Regions from separate parts of the Arthrobacter sp. B2I5 genome, predicted to be linked through region 2. Evidence: riboswitches for the same ligand, from Rfam matches in the RefSeq annotation. Region 2 holds a riboswitch; the other holds the start of a gene.
The links. A riboswitch is a leader RNA that binds a small molecule or an ion and turns the genes downstream of it on or off. The one in region 2 is predicted to bind thiamine pyrophosphate.
Positions count from the first base shown of each region.

Region 1: linked by a shared signal. The riboswitch ahead of thiD (bifunctional hydroxymethylpyrimidine kinase/phosphomethylpyrimidine kinase) and the one ahead of thiC (phosphomethylpyrimidine synthase ThiC) in region 2 are both predicted to bind thiamine pyrophosphate.

Region 1 is NZ_JAUSYF010000001.1:1,741,180-1,748,528, reverse strand. Features, by position in the region: gene proB (glutamate 5-kinase) at 1-939, opposite strand, end outside; gene obgE (GTPase ObgE) at 929-2,518, opposite strand; gene rpmA (50S ribosomal protein L27) at 2,636-2,899, opposite strand; gene rplU (50S ribosomal protein L21) at 2,961-3,269, opposite strand; gene thiD (bifunctional hydroxymethylpyrimidine kinase/phosphomethylpyrimidine kinase) at 3,533-5,053, opposite strand; TPP riboswitch at 5,061-5,158, opposite strand; partial or broken gene QFZ60_RS08375 (Rne/Rng family ribonuclease) at 5,310-7,349, opposite strand, start outside.
Region 2 is NZ_JAUSYF010000001.1:1,596,809-1,604,157, reverse strand. Features, by position in the region: gene trmD (tRNA (guanosine(37)-N1)-methyltransferase TrmD) at 102-914, opposite strand; gene rimM (ribosome maturation factor RimM) at 915-1,460, opposite strand; gene QFZ60_RS07560 (RNA-binding protein) at 1,579-1,821, opposite strand; gene rpsP (30S ribosomal protein S16) at 1,823-2,245, opposite strand; gene QFZ60_RS07550 (hypothetical protein) at 2,481-2,936, opposite strand; gene QFZ60_RS07545 (VOC family protein) at 3,053-3,928, opposite strand; gene QFZ60_RS07540 (amidohydrolase family protein) at 4,027-5,109, opposite strand; TPP riboswitch at 5,189-5,296, shown strand; gene thiC (phosphomethylpyrimidine synthase ThiC) at 5,292-7,118, shown strand; gene QFZ60_RS07530 (alpha/beta fold hydrolase) at 7,115-7,349, opposite strand, start outside.

The DNA of each region.
Region 1 (7,349 bases), 140 kb from region 2:
CGGCAGCAGGGAGGTGCGGTGGTGCCGTACGGCGCGCACCGCCCCTTCGTCCAGGACAAGGCGGCCCTGCACGGAGGCAACGTGGGCCAGCCACAGGAGGCGGACGGGCTTGCGGGAACCGTTGACGGAGAACCACGTGCCCACGTCCTCGCCGTTCAGGGCCGCGGCGGCGTTGGCCGTGGAGGTCACCAGCGCGTGGATGCCGGAACCGGCCGCCATGCTGGCAGCTTCCACTTTGGTCATCATTCCCCCGGTGCCCACGCCGGCCTTGCCGGCTTTGCCGATGGACACCCCTTCGAGGTCGTGCGCGCCGGTGACCAGGGGGATGCGCCGGGCACCCTGGGCGGGCGGCCCGTCATACAGGGAGTCGACGTCGGACAGCAGCACCAGTGCATCCGCGCGCACCAGGTGGGCCACCAGTGCCGCAAGCCGGTCGTTGTCACCAAAGCGGATTTCGTGGGTGGCCACGGTGTCGTTCTCGTTGACGACGGGGACCACGCCCAGGTTCAGCAGCCGGTCCATGGCGCGGAGGGCGTTGGTGTGCTGGCTGCGGCGCATCAGGTCCTCGGCCGTGAGCAGGACCTGGCTGACGGTGACGCCGTGAGCACCGAAGGCCTGCGTGTAGCGGGCCATCAGCAGTCCCTGGCCCACGCTGGCTGCCGCCTGCTGGGTGGCAAGATCGCGGGGCCTCTTGGCCAACCCCAACGGGGCCAGTCCGGCGGCGATGGCGCCGGAGGACACCAGGATGATTTCGGCGCCCGCGTTCCGTTTGGCTGCCAGCGCGTCGGCCAGGGCGGTCAGGGATTCCTCCGAAATGCCGCCCTTGATACTGGTGAGCGAGGAGGACCCCACCTTCACGACGATCCGGCGGGCACCCGCCAGGGCGCTTCTGTCGGAGGCGCGTTCAGCGGGTTCCGCGGCCATGCCCCTAGAGGTCATCGTCCGCTTCCAGTCCGCTCTCCTTCACGGGGTGGGCGGCGCGGCGGCCGCTGACAGATTCGGTCCAGATGCCGGCTTTCCGTTCCGCCTCGAGCTCGGCACGGGCGGCTGCCTTGGCATCCCGGCGCTCCTGCTGCTCTTCACGCTTCTGGCTGCGGGTGGGGCGGTCACCGATATCAGCGAACCGGACGTCCGTGCCACGCGGCGACGCCAGGAGTTCCGCCCCTGCCATCATGGTGGGCTCCCAGTCGAAGACCACGCCGTCGTCCTCGCCGATGACCACGGTGTCGCCCGGCTTGGCGCCCTGCTTGAACAGTTCGGTTTCCACGCCGAGCTTGGCCAGCCGGTCTGCCAGGTAGCCGATGGCTTCCTCGTTGGTGAAATCGGTCTGCTTGACCCAGCGCTCCGGCTTTTCGCCCAGGACGCGGAACAGCGGCTCCAGGTTCTTTTCCTCGCGGCGGATCTTGAAGCCGGTTTCGTTGACGGCGCGCGGACGCAGTACCGCGGGCTGGACCTTGGGCGGGGCGGCGGCCACGGCGTCGCGGGCGGCCTTGACGATTTCCGCCATGGCGAAGCCCAGCTGGCGCAGGCCCTCATGGCTGGTGGCGGACACCTCGAAGACGCGGTAGCCGCGTGATTCGAGTTCCGGGCGCACGAATTCGGCCATGTCCTTGCCGTCGGGAAGGTCCACCTTGTTCAGGGCGACCAGCCGCGGCCGGTGGTTCAGGGGCACCACTTCGCCGTCCTGGCCCGCGTAGCTCATGTCCACGGCGTACTTTTCCAGTTCGCCCTCGATGATGGCGAGGTCGGACAGCGGGTCGCGCTCGGACTCCAGGGTGCCGCAGTCGAGCACGTGGACCAGCGCTGCGCAACGTTCCACGTGCCGCAGGAAATGGTGGCCCAGGCCGCGTCCCTCACTGGCGCCTTCGATGAGGCCGGGAACGTCGGCGATGGTGAACCGCACGTCGCCGGCCTGCACCACGCCGAGGTTGGGAATCAGGGTGGTGAACGGGTAGTCGGCGATCTTGGGCCGGGCCGCGGACATCGCGGCGATGAGGCTGGACTTGCCGGCGGACGGGAAGCCCACCAGGGCGATGTCGGCGATGGACTTCAGCTCGAGGATGACGTCCCGGGATTCGCCTTCGATGCCCAGCAGCGCGAAGCCGGGCGCGCGGCGCTTCTGCGAGGAGAGGGCAGCATTGCCCAGGCCGCCAATGCCACCGGCAGCGGCCACAAACTCCGCCCCTTCGCCCACGAGGTCGGCCAGTACGGTGCCGTCCTTGGACTTGACCACTGTGCCGTCCGGAACGGGGAGGATGAGGGTTTCGCCGTTCTTGCCGCCGCGCCAGTCGCCCATGCCCGGGCCGCCGTTGCTGGCGTGCCGGTGCGGTGCGTGGTGGTAGTCGAGGAGGGTGGTGGTCTGGTGGTCCACGCGAAGGATGACGTCGCCGCCGTTGCCGCCGTCGCCGCCGTCGGGACCGCCCAGGGGCTTGAACTTCTCCCGGTGGACGGAGACGCACCCGTTGCCGCCGTTACCGCCGGATACGTGCAGTACTACCCGGTCTACAAAGCTGGCCACGTGGATCTCCTCAGAAGCTGTTTACCTGGCGCCCCGGGGCGCCACATCGATTGTAATGCGGTTAAAAGAACAGTGGAGCGGGCCCTCAGGCCCGCTCCACCGCTTCAGAACTTGGTGTTACTCTGCAGCTGCAGCAGCAACGATGTTGACCACGCGACGACCGCGGCGGGTACCGAATTCAACGGCGCCCGGGGTCAGTGCGAACAGGGTGTCGTCCCCGCCGCGGCCGACGCCGGCGCCCGGGTGGAAGTGGGTGCCGCGCTGGCGGACGATGATTTCGCCTGCGGAAACAACCTGGCCGCCGAAGCGCTTGACGCCGAGGTACTGAGCGTTGGAATCGCGACCGTTGCGAGTGGAGCTCGCGCCCTTTTTATGTGCCATCTGAAATGCCTGCCTCTAAATTCTGGGGAATCTGTTGAAATGCCTGAACACTAACCGGAGGTTAGCTGATGCCGGTGATCTTGACCTTGGTCAGTTCCTGGCGGTGACCCTGGCGCTTCTTGTAGCCGGTCTTGTTCTTGAACTTCTGGATGACAATCTTAGGACCACGCAGGTCCTGGAGGATTTCAGCCGTAACAGTTACCTTGGCCAGGTCGGCGGCGGCGGAGGTGACCTTGTCACCATCAACCAGGAGCAGTGCGGGCAGCTCAATGGTGCTGCCGGCTCCACCGGCGACGCGGTTCAGGGTAACGAAGTCTCCAACGGAAACCTTCTCTTGGCGGCCGCCTGCGCGGACAATCGCGTACACCACTTGGGAACTCACTTCTCTCGACGTTTATAACTAAATTTGCGTGCGGAACCGACTATCAAAAGCCTGGTTTCTCGCTGTGCCTCAACGCCGTGGGGTCATAACCCAAGTGTTGGCGTAAGCACCGAAGATCTAGATTACGCTAATTTTGTCTCCGGCCGCAAATGAGGCTGGTTCCCGGCGGGTTGCTGTGATAGGCACCACAGCTCAGGTCCGGCGTCCGCACCCTGCCCCACCATAGTACCGGCACAGCTGCCGGGCACGGGTCAGGAGTGCAGGCGCGGCGCGTCGAAGAAGTCCACTTCGAGCCGGCAGGACTGCTTGAACGCCGTCACCATCGCGGCCTTCTCCTGGTCTGAAGCCTGCCGTCCGGCCGCATCCACGATTGCGATGGCCTGGCGGGTCGCTTCGGCAAAGCCTTCATCCGCGTAGGTGCGGAGCCAGTCCGCGTAAGCGTGCCCGTCCGGTTCCCCTGACGCCAGGAACCGGGCGTGCAGCGTGGCGCCGACCTCGGCGTAGAGCCAGAAGCAGGGCAGGACGGCGGCGGCGAGGACCGCATAACTGCCCGACGACGACGCTGCGGTCAGGTGGTCCACATAGGACTTGGTGACCGGGCCCAGGCCGTTCGGGGCCGGGCGGGTGCTGAGCCACGAGCGGTGAAGTTCGGTTTCCACTTCAAGGCACTGCTGTGCGGACCGTGCCCAGAACAGCTGCTGGGCCTCCGAAGGGGCCAGGGCGCTGGCCCGTGCCAGCACGCGGGAGTAGCCGTTCAGGTAGAGGGCATCCTGCGCCAGGTAATAGGCAAAGTCCTTTTCGGAAAGATCGCCAGAGGCCAGTCCGTCGATGAAGTCCAGCGCGTAGATGTCGTCGAGGTCCTGGCGGGCTTCGGTCCACAGCCGGGCCGCGAAGCTGCCTTCCGCCGGGACGGGCCGCACGTGGTGGAAGTGGTGCACGGGTCCGTTCCCCTGGCCCACCTCCAGCTGGCCGGAGTTCTCGAGTGCGCCGGCCAGCCAGGGCTTGACGGTCCGCAGCGAGGCCTCCCAGTCACCCAGGCGGGCCTGGACGGTTGCCATGGCGGAGGACAGGGAACATCCGGTGCCGTGGCTGTTGCGCGTGGAAATGCGCTTCCCCTGCACTTCCACCACCTCCTGGACGAGGAGGCCCGCGGTGTTCACCAGCGCGTCCGGGCAGTCCAGGCCTGCGAGGTGGCCGCCTTTAACCAGTACGGTGGCTCCGGTGGCCTCGGCCAGGCGCCTGCCTTGGTCCAGCGCGGCCTCCCAGTTTTGGGCCGGCTCCGTGCCGAGCAGCAGCGCGAGCTCGGGCAGGTTGGGGGTGAGGAGGTGGGCAAGCGGCAGCAGTTCCCGGAGCGCGGCTTCGGCGGTTTCCTGCAGCAGCCGGTCCCCGCTGGTGGCCACCATCACGGGGTCAAGGACAACGACGGCGGGACGGACCATTCCGAGCCACTCGCGGACAGTCCGGATCACCGATTCGTCACCCAGCATGCCGATCTTGACGGCATCAATGCTGATGTCCGCGCTGACCGCGTCCAGCTGCTGGGCCAGGAACGCGGCCGGAGGGACGTGGACGGCCTGCACGCCGCGGGTGTTCTGCGCCGTGAGGGCGGTAATCGCCGCCATGCCGTATCCGCCGTGGGCGGCGATGCTTTTGAGGTCCGCCTGGATCCCGGCTCCCCCGGATGGATCGGAACCGGCGATGGAGAGGACGCGCGGGACGTCGCGGCCCGCGGGAACCCCAGAGGGAACGCCGGGCGCGGTTGGCAGGGGCATGGAAAGGGTCGAAGACAAGAGACATCCCTTCGCCGGTACTAGCCGGACAGGTTCAACGGGTCTGGATCTCAGCCGGCCTTCTGCGCGGCACCCCGTGTCGCTGTCCAGCGTAGCTGCTGGTGCCGACGCGGCGGAAAGGTGACAGCACCTGCCCATGCAGGAAGTCCCCGCACTGTGGTCCATTCCCCCCGAGATTCGGAGGGGAATAGTCCACATGGCGGGGACTTCCTTGGTGGTGCGTTGGTTTTGTCCTGGCTTAGAGCTCCGAGGCGGGGACTCCGACGCCGAGGATGATGGGTTCCGCTGCCGGCTTGGCAGCTTCAGCCTCGGCGGCGTCCTGTGCCTTGGCGGTGTCGGGGGCCTTGGCTGCGTGCGAATGCCCGGCACCCGTGGACTGGACGTTCTCGTGGTGCTGGACAGCTGTCTCGTTGGCTGCGCCCTGGGCACGGCTGGCAGCGCGGTGGCGCCGCGGCCTGCGTTGCCGGGTCTGCTCCAGGGTGTGGTCGGAGTAGTCCTTTTCCGCGGGCGCTTCCACGTTGGCGTGGGTTGCCGCTCCCCCGCCGGCCTGCTGTTGGGGCACTGCCGGTTCGGCTGCCTTCACGGCCTCTGCGGCTTTGGCCGGCGCATCCTCCATGGGTGACGCCGGCTGGCCGAGGTGGGCGAACGCTTCCGCCAGCCGGTCCAAGGTGAGGGCGGGCTTGGGGTGCTGCTCCTCGGCGTGCTCCACGAACGGTAGCGGGACTTCCTCGCCGCCGAAGGTCAGGACAGCTGCGGGGCGTGCGGGGGAATCGGCGTCGTGCTTCTCCTCTGCGGGAACCGGCGCAGGCTCGGCCTGCGGCGCCTGCCGGGTTGCTGCCACCTCATCGTCATGCAGGTGCGCCGCGTGGGCGGCAGCCGCAATGTTCGCCAGGGCAAGCCGGGTGGCCTCTGCCTTGGCGTGCCGCTCAGCATCCGCCGTGTCCGGCACGACGGTGTGGACGTGCACTGCAGGCGCCGGGACAGCCTCGGGCTGCTGGCCGCCGCGTCCGCGCCGCCGTTTGCGCTCGGGACGGACTCCGGGCTGGCCGGCATCGGGCCGCTGTGCGTCGGCGCGGTGGGCTTCCCCGCGGGCTTCGGGGCGGTTGTCCGCGCGCTGGACGTGGTGCTCGGCCGCCACGATGTTGGCACGGCGATGCTCCACGGGATCGTCATGGGTCACTACCCCGCGGCCCGCGCACGCCTCGCACTGCTCGCCGAAGACTTCCAGCAGGCCCGTGCCCATCCGCTTGCGGGTCATCTGGACCAGGCCCAGCGACGTGACCTCGGCAACCTGGTGCTTGGTCCGGTCGCGGCCCAGGCATTCCACCAGGCGGCGCAGGACCAGGTCGCGGTTGGATTCGAGCACCATGTCGATGAAGTCGATCACGATGATGCCGCCAATGTCGCGCAGCCGCAGCTGGCGCACCACTTCCTCGGCAGCTTCCAGGTTGTTCTTGGTGACGGTTTCCTCGAGGTTGCCGCCGCTGCCGGTGAACTTGCCGGTGTTGACGTCCACCACGGTCATGGCCTCGGTGCGGTCGATCACCAGGGAGCCGCCGGAGGGCAGGAAGACCTTGCGCTCAAGGGCCTTGTGGATCTGCTCGTCAATGCGCCAGGCGGAGAAAATGTCCTGGTCCTTGGTCCACTTCTCCAGGCGTCCCACCAGGTCCGGTGCCACGTAGGTGACGTAGGCCTCGATGGTGTCCCAGGCTTCCTCACCGGACACGATGAGCTTGGAGAAGTCCTCGTTGAAGACGTCGCGGACCACCTTGATGGTCAGGTCGGGTTCGCCGTAGAGCAGTTCGGGCGCCAGGATCTTGGTGGACGCGGACTGGCTTTCGATACCTTCCCACTGGGCGCGCAGCCGGTTGATGTCGTGCGTCAGCTCTTCCTCGGATGCGCCTTCCGCGGCGGTGCGGACAATGACGCCGGCATGCTCGGGCAGGCGGTCCTTGAGGATGCGCTTGAGGCGGTTGCGTTCGACGTCGGGCAGCTTGCGGGAGATGCCGGTCATCGAGCCGCCGGGCACGTACACCAGGTAACGGCCGGGAAGGGAGATCTGGCTGGTGAGCCGGGCGCCCTTGTGGCCCACGGGGTCCTTGGTCACCTGGACCAGGACGGTGTCGCCGGACTTCAGCGCGTTCTCGATCCGGCGCTGCTTGCCCTCGAGGTTCACCGCTTCCCAGTTCACTTCACCGGCATACAGCACGGCGTTGCGGCCGCGTCCGATGTCAACGAACGCCGCTTCCATGGACGGCAGCACGTTCTGGACCTTGCC
Region 2 (7,349 bases):
GTCCGGCTGTTGGCCGCGCTACCCCCTGTGGCAGGTGCGGACCCAGCAGACACAAGGGTTAATTTTGCCACAGTGGCAGGGTTACGCCAATTCGCCGGGCACTAATCCTGCTGCCCGGCCGCCGGCTGCGGCCGGCGGGCCAGCCTGCCGTCCACAATGTCGTACCCCAGGTTATGCAATTCCGTGCGGTCGGCACGTGGGAGGCTGCCGGCGTCGAACCCTTCCAGGAGGTCCGGCCGCCGCTCTGCTGTCCGGCGGTATTGCTCGTGACGCCGCCACTGGGCGATCCTGCCATGGTTGCCGCTCAGGAGCACCGGCGGCACCTCCCGGTCGCGCCAAACGGAGGGCTTGGTGTAGACCGGATACTCCAGGAGCCCGTCGGAGTGGGATTCCTCCACCAGGGACTCCGGGTTGCCCACCACCCCGGGCAGCAGGCGGCCGATGGCTTCCACCATGGCCAGGACGGCCACTTCGCCGCCGTTCAGCACATAGTCGCCCAGGCTGACCGGCCGGACCGTGAAATGCTCCTGCGCCCATTCGATGACCCGTTCATCAATGCCCTCATACCGCCCGCAGGCAAACGCCAGATGCTGTTCCTCAGCAAGTTCGTAGGCGAGGGCCTGAGTGAACCGTTCGCCCGCCGGCGATGGAACGATCAGGACCGGCTTGCGTTCCGGATCCGGACGCCCCCCGGCCACTGCGGAGAGGGCCTGCGCCCAGGGCTCAGGCTTCATGACCATGCCGGCTCCGCCGCCATACGGGCTGTCATCGACGGACCGGTGCTTGTCGGTGGTGAAGCTGCGGAGGTCATGGACGTGCAGGTCCAGGATTCCGTCCTGGCGGGCCTTGCCGATCAGCGAGAGTTCGAGCGGGGCGAGGTATTCAGGAAAGATGCTGACGACGTCGATCCGCATCTAGTCCGTGCCTTCCGGTTCAGGGGCGGCGGCTTCGTCGGAGTTAAGTTCGAAGAGGCCGTCCGGCGGGGTGAGGAGGATGAAACCTTCCTCGATATTCACCTCGGGCACAATCTGCTCCACGAACGGGATGAGGATTTCCTTGCCGTCCGGGGTGGTGACCATGAGCAGATCCTGCACGGGCATGGTGTTCAATGCCGTCACCTTGCCCACCACCTGCGCCCCTACACGGGCCTCGAGGCCGACAAGCTCATGCTCGTACCATCCCTCGTCGTCGTCCACGTCCAATTCTTCTGTGTCAATGAACAGCTTGGCGCCGCGGAGGGTTTCGGCCTGGTTGCGGTCCGCCACTTCCTCGAAGCCGAGCAGCAGGATGTCCTTGTTCCACCGCGCACTGGACACGGTCAGGGGACCCGAAGCGGCAGGTTCAACGACGAATTCCGTTCCCGGAACAAACCGGTCCTGCGGTGCGTCGGTCAGCACCTGGACGGTGACTTCCCCGCGAATACCGTGCGGCTTGCCAATCCGTGCCACCTGAAGCTGCATCTGTTCCTCTGTTCCCGATTGTGGTGGTTCTGGTGAAAAGCAGTGTGTTGATCAAAGCACTCCGGCCCCTCCACCTGACGGTGAAGGGGCCGGAGCAAAGCTGAATGTTGCCGAGCGCTCAGCGGCGGCGGTCGGTATCGACGACGTCGACTCTCACCGGTTCGCCTCCGGCCAGTGCTGCCACCACGGTGCGCAATGCGCGGGCCGTGCGGCCCTGCCGGCCGATCACCCGTCCCAGGTCCTCCTGGTGAACGCGCACCTCGAGAGTGTCCCCGCGGCGGTTGTTCTTGGAGCTGACCTTGACGTCATCCGGGGAATCGACGATTCCGCGGACCAGGTGTTCCAGCGCTTCTGCCAGCAATTTACTCAGCCTCGGTGGTCTCAGCTTCGGCGTCGGCCGGGGCCTCGGCAGCGTCAGACTTGGAGGCCTTCTTGGTGATGGCTTCCGGGATGATGACCGAGCCCTTCTCCGGGGCAACGAAGGCTTCCTTCTCGACCTTGGTCTTGAGGGTGCCTTCCTGGCCCGGCAGGCCCTTGAACTTCTGCCAGTCACCGGTGATCTTCAGGATCGCGGCAACCTGCTCGGACGGCTGGGCGCCGACGGAGAGCCAGTACTGCGCACGCTCGGAGTTGACCTCGATGTACGAGGGCTCTTCGGTGGGGTGGTACTTGCCGATTTCCTCGATGGCACGGCCGTCACGCTTGGTGCGTGAGTCCGCGACGACGATGCGGTAGTACGGGGCGCGCATCTTGCCGAAGCGCTTAAGGCGAATCTTTACGGCCACTTTTGTGGTCACTCCTGTTTCAGAAAAAGGGGTGAACCCGGCTTTCTGCACCCGTGGGGCGGGCCATACTTGCGGGTTCGAAGGACAGGATCCGGACGCGGAGAGAGGGGCCACGCAGATCGAGTACCTGTTTATTGTGCCAGATGGGCGGCGTTATTTCGACTTGGCCCGCCGCGCGGGCCGCCGCAGCCGGCCCGTGGCGCACTGAAGGGTACCCATACCGGCATCACCCGGGTCAGGCCGACCAGACGTACAGTCCCGTCCGCTCGGAATCGTCGAGTGAAGCCGCCAGTTCGGCCACCTGCTGCACATAGGTCCTGGCCTGCGAGGCGCCGAACGGCATATCCTCCTGGCCGGCCCACTGTTCAGCGACGTCGTCAAGGACATTGCCTTCGCCTTCGGTCTCATAGGAGAGCAAGTCAGCCAGGGCGCGAACCATGGCCGGCGGAACGGCAAGGAGGGAATCGCTGGCGACGTCCACCATGGTGAGTTCATAGTCGGCGCCGCCGGCGTGGACCGCAGTCCCGGCAAGATCGCCCAACTGTTCAACTTCGAAGTCACTGATGCCCTGGATCCGCACCGCCTGGCCCGCAGGCCCGCTGTCCGCCGCGGAGCCACTTCCCTCGTCGAGGATGCCGGCGCGTTTCAGCGCGGCGTCATGGGTGGCGACAAAGATCTCGGTGAAGCCCATGGCGGGTGCCCTTCTTCCGTTGGCGGAGCTGCGTGCCGGCTGCCTGCAGCCCGGCCGTACGGAATCAGCCTAGTAGTTGCGGGCCCGCACACGCACGCCGGAGCCGGAGGAACCGGTCAGCGGACGGCCACCCGGAGCCGGTTGCGCCAGGGGTCCTCGAACCGGAGCTCCGCACCGGTGTGGTGGGCCGGCACCCCGGCGACTTTGAGTCGGTCAGCCAGCGCCCCGACGTCGTCACCGGAGGGAACCTCAATGAGCACCTCCCCCAGCCCAAGGGTGTCCTTTCGGGGGCCGGCGCCGCGACTGTTCCAGACGTTCATGGCCATGTGGTGGTGGTAACGGCCCGCGGAAACGAACAGCGCCTGCCCATGCCAGCCTGCCGTCTTCTCGAAGCCAAGGGTGCCCACATAGAAATCCCTGGCAGTCTGGACGTCGCCCACCTGAAGATGGACGTGCCCCACACCGGCGGACGTCTGCCGCTGGCCCTCGAGGTGCTTCTCGGTGAGGTGCTGCTCCAGGTAGCGCTGCGGCGGAAGCGCGAGGCTGTCCATCACCACGTCCGTCCCGTTCCAGGACCAGTTGCTGCGCGGCCGGTCCCAGTACAGCTCGATGCCGTTGCCCTCGGGATCGGTGAAGTAGAAGGCCTCACTGACCAGATGGTCGGCGCTGCCGGTGAAGGAGCGGGGCTCGTACTGGGCAGCCGTGGCGATGGTGGCGGCGAGAGACGCCTGATCCTCGAACAACAGGGCCGTGTGGAAGAGGCCCGCCTCTCCCCTGCCGGGAAGGTGCAGCCCGGGGGCCGGCGCCAGGTGGACCAACGGCCTGCCGAGCCTGCCGAGATACAGGCCGCCGTCCTGCTCGGCCACCACCTCGAGACCCAGGGCGCGCTGGTAGTAGTCGGTCATCACCTTCATGTCGCCCACCTTGAGCATCACCGTGCCCATGGCGAGGTCGGCAGGAAGAAGATCCCGGCTGCTGGCTGCTTCGGTCATTGAAGGCTCCTTGTATTGGCGACCGTCCCGTTGGCGGCCTGTCACACATTAAAATTACTTGAAGCTTCAATTTATTCCAAGTGCCGGGTTCATTCTGCTCATCGGATGATGCGGCCGCCCAGCACCACATGTTCCAGGGCCGTGATGGTTTCCGGGACGGCCCGCGGGTCTTCCCGGCACACCACGACGTCGGCCCGCGCACCTTCGGCCAGGTTGTCCGCTCCCAGCCAGGTGCGGGCTGCCCAGCAGGCAGCATCCAGGGCGGCCTCCATTGGCAGGCCCGCGCCGTGCAGGGCGAGGATCTCGTCGGCGATCCTGCCGTGGCGGACCACGCTGCCGGCATCCGTGCCGGCAAAGATGCGCACTCCGGCGGCATGGGCTTCGGCCACGCGTTCCAGCCTGCGTTCCCAGAGGGCGCGCATATGGGCTGCATAGCGCGGGAACTTGGCGTCTGCCTGGGCAGCGATCCCGGGGAAGGTGGCGATGTTGATGAGGGTGGGCACGATCGGCACATCCTGTTCCACAAACCGGGGCAGGTGGCGGGGCAGCAGCCCGGTGGCGTGCTCGATGCAGTCGATGCCGGCGTCCAGCATCTGGTCCAGGCTGTCCTCCGCGAAGCAATGCGCCGTGACCCGGGCACCTTCGTCATGGGCGGCCCGGACGGCATCACGCACGACGGCGGCAGGAAAGGAGGGAGCGAGGTCACCGGCGCTGCGGTCGATCCAGTCCCCCACCAGTTTGACCCAGCCGTCGCCGTCGCGCGCCTGTTTCCGCACGGCCTCCACAAGGCCTTCGGGCTCAACCTCCTCCGCGAAGCCGCGCAGGTAGCGGCGCGTGCGGGCCACGTGGCGCCCGGCTCGGATCAGCACCGGGAAGTCCCGGCCGCCCTGCATCCAGCGTGTATCGGCAGGTGAGCCGGCATCGCGGACCAGCAGGGTTCCGGCGTTGAGGTCGGCCAGCGCCTGGTCCCGGGCCACTGCGGGTTCCACCGGTCCGGCGGGACCCAGTCCAATGTGGCAGTGGGCGTCAGCGAACCCTGGCAGCACCCAGCCGTCGAACACCCGCCCCGGAACGGCACCAGGCCGGTTGAACGTGAGCTTGCCGTCCACCGACCAAAGTCCATGGCGGACCCGGTCCGGTGCGGTGAGGACGGGTCCGCGAAAGTAAATGATCTCTGCCATCGGGCTTCCTTTCGATGCCCGGTCAGGCTAGCACCCGCAAATGTGACAAGGCTCTTCGGGGCCCCTGTGGTAGCTTCTTTCCTGACCACACGGGTGCCCTTGCAGGGGCTGAGATCGGGCTGACGCAGCCTGCGACCGTTGAACCTGTCCGGGTAATGCCGGCGAAGGAAGTGAGTATTCCCTTGAGTACACAAAACACCCAGTTGAACCCTGCCCACCTGCCGTCCACCGGGAGGTCCGCCGCAGAATCCGGGCCACAGGTGACGCAGTCCCTGGCGTCGCATTCACTGGCGTTCATCGACGACACCGCGTCCGGAATCCACGTACCCGTCACGGAAATTGCCCTGGAGCCGTCACCCAACGGGCAGCCGAACGCACCTTTCCGGACCTACCGGACCGCCGGGCCGGGAAGCGACCCCGTCCGCGGCCTGCAGCCCTTCCGCGCGGAGTGGATCGCGGCGCGCGGGGACACCGAGGCGTACAGCGGCAGGGAACGCAACCTGCTCGACGACGGCCGCTCGGCCGTGCGACGTGGTGCTGCCTCGGCGGAGTGGAAGGGCGCGCAGCCGGTGCCCCGCCGCGCCGTCGACGGCCGGACGGTGACCCAGATGCACTATGCCCGGCAGGGAATCATCACGCAGGAGATGCGTTTCGTGGCGCTGCGCGAGAACTGCGACGTGGAGTTGGTCCGGGACGAACTGGCTGCCGGCCGCGCCATCATTCCTAGCAACATCAACCATCCGGAGTCCGAGCCGATGATCATCGGCAAGGCCTTCCTGGTGAAGATCAACGCCAACATCGGCAACTCGGCGGTGACCAGCTCCATCGCGGAGGAGGTGGACAAGCTGCAGTGGGCAACGCAGTGGGGAGCGGACACCGTGATGGACCTGTCCACCGGGGACGATATCCACACCACGCGGGAATGGATCATCCGCAACTCCCCCGTTCCCATCGGCACCGTGCCCATCTACCAGGCCCTGGAAAAAGTAAACGGCGAGGCCAATGCCCTCACCTGGGAAATCTTCCGCGACACCGTGATTGAACAGTGTGAGCAGGGCGTGGACTACATGACCATCCACGCCGGGGTCCTGCTTCGCTATGTGCCGCTGACCGCCGACCGGGTGACGGGCATCGTCTCGCGCGGCGGCTCCATCATGGCCGGCTGGTGCCTGGCCCACCACCAGGAGAACTTCCTCTACACGCACTTTGACGAGCTGTGCGAAATTTTCGCGAAGTACGACGTTGCCTTCTCCCTGGGCGACGGCCTGCGCCCCGGTTCCACGGCGGACGCCAACGACGCCGCCCAGTTCGCGGAACTGGACACGCTTGCCGAGCTCACCCAGCGCGCGTGGGAGTACGACGTGCAGGTGATGGTGGAAGGGCCCGGGCACGTTCCGTTCCACCTGGTCCGGGAAAACGTCGAGCGGCAGCAGGAACTGTGCAAAGGGGCGCCGTTCTACACCCTGGGGCCGCTGGTGACGGACATTGCTCCCGGCTATGACCACATCACGTCCGCAATCGGTGCCACCGAAATTGCCAGGTACGGCACGGCCATGCTGTGCTACGTCACGCCGAAGGAGCACCTGGGCCTGCCCAACAAGGACGACGTCAAGACCGGAGTGATCACCTACAAGATCGCCGCCCATGCAGCGGACCTGGCCAAGGGCCACCCGGGGGCGCACGAACGGGACGACGCATTGTCCAAAGCGCGGTTCGAGTTCCGCTGGCGGGACCAGTTCGCGCTGTCCCTTGACCCGGTGACGGCCGAGGCATTCCACGACGAGACCCTGCCGGCCGAGCCTGCCAAGACGGCGCACTTCTGTTCCATGTGCGGGCCCAAGTTTTGCTCGATGCGGATCAGCCAGGACATCCGGGACGAGTTCGGCTCCGCGGAGGCGCAGGCTGCCCGGGCCAATGCCGCATCGGGGATGCGGGAGAAAAGCGAGGAGTTCCTGGCGGCCGGCGGCAAGGTCTACCTGCCGGAACTCCGGGTTCCCGCTGACAGCTAGGAGGCCCGGGCGGGCTGGCTCCGGCTGACCTGGCTGATGAACTGCCGGATGGCCCGGTCCCCGTCCAGGGAGTCATGGGGCCGGTGCCCTCCCGCGGCAACGCGGTGCAGGGCACCGGTCTCCCGCAGGTAGCCGGCAATCTCCTCGTAGAGCGGTTCCCACCCGCCGGTCAGGACCAGCGTGGGCACACCGGGAACAATGTGCAGCGGCGCCTCCCACGAGGGGGCCTGG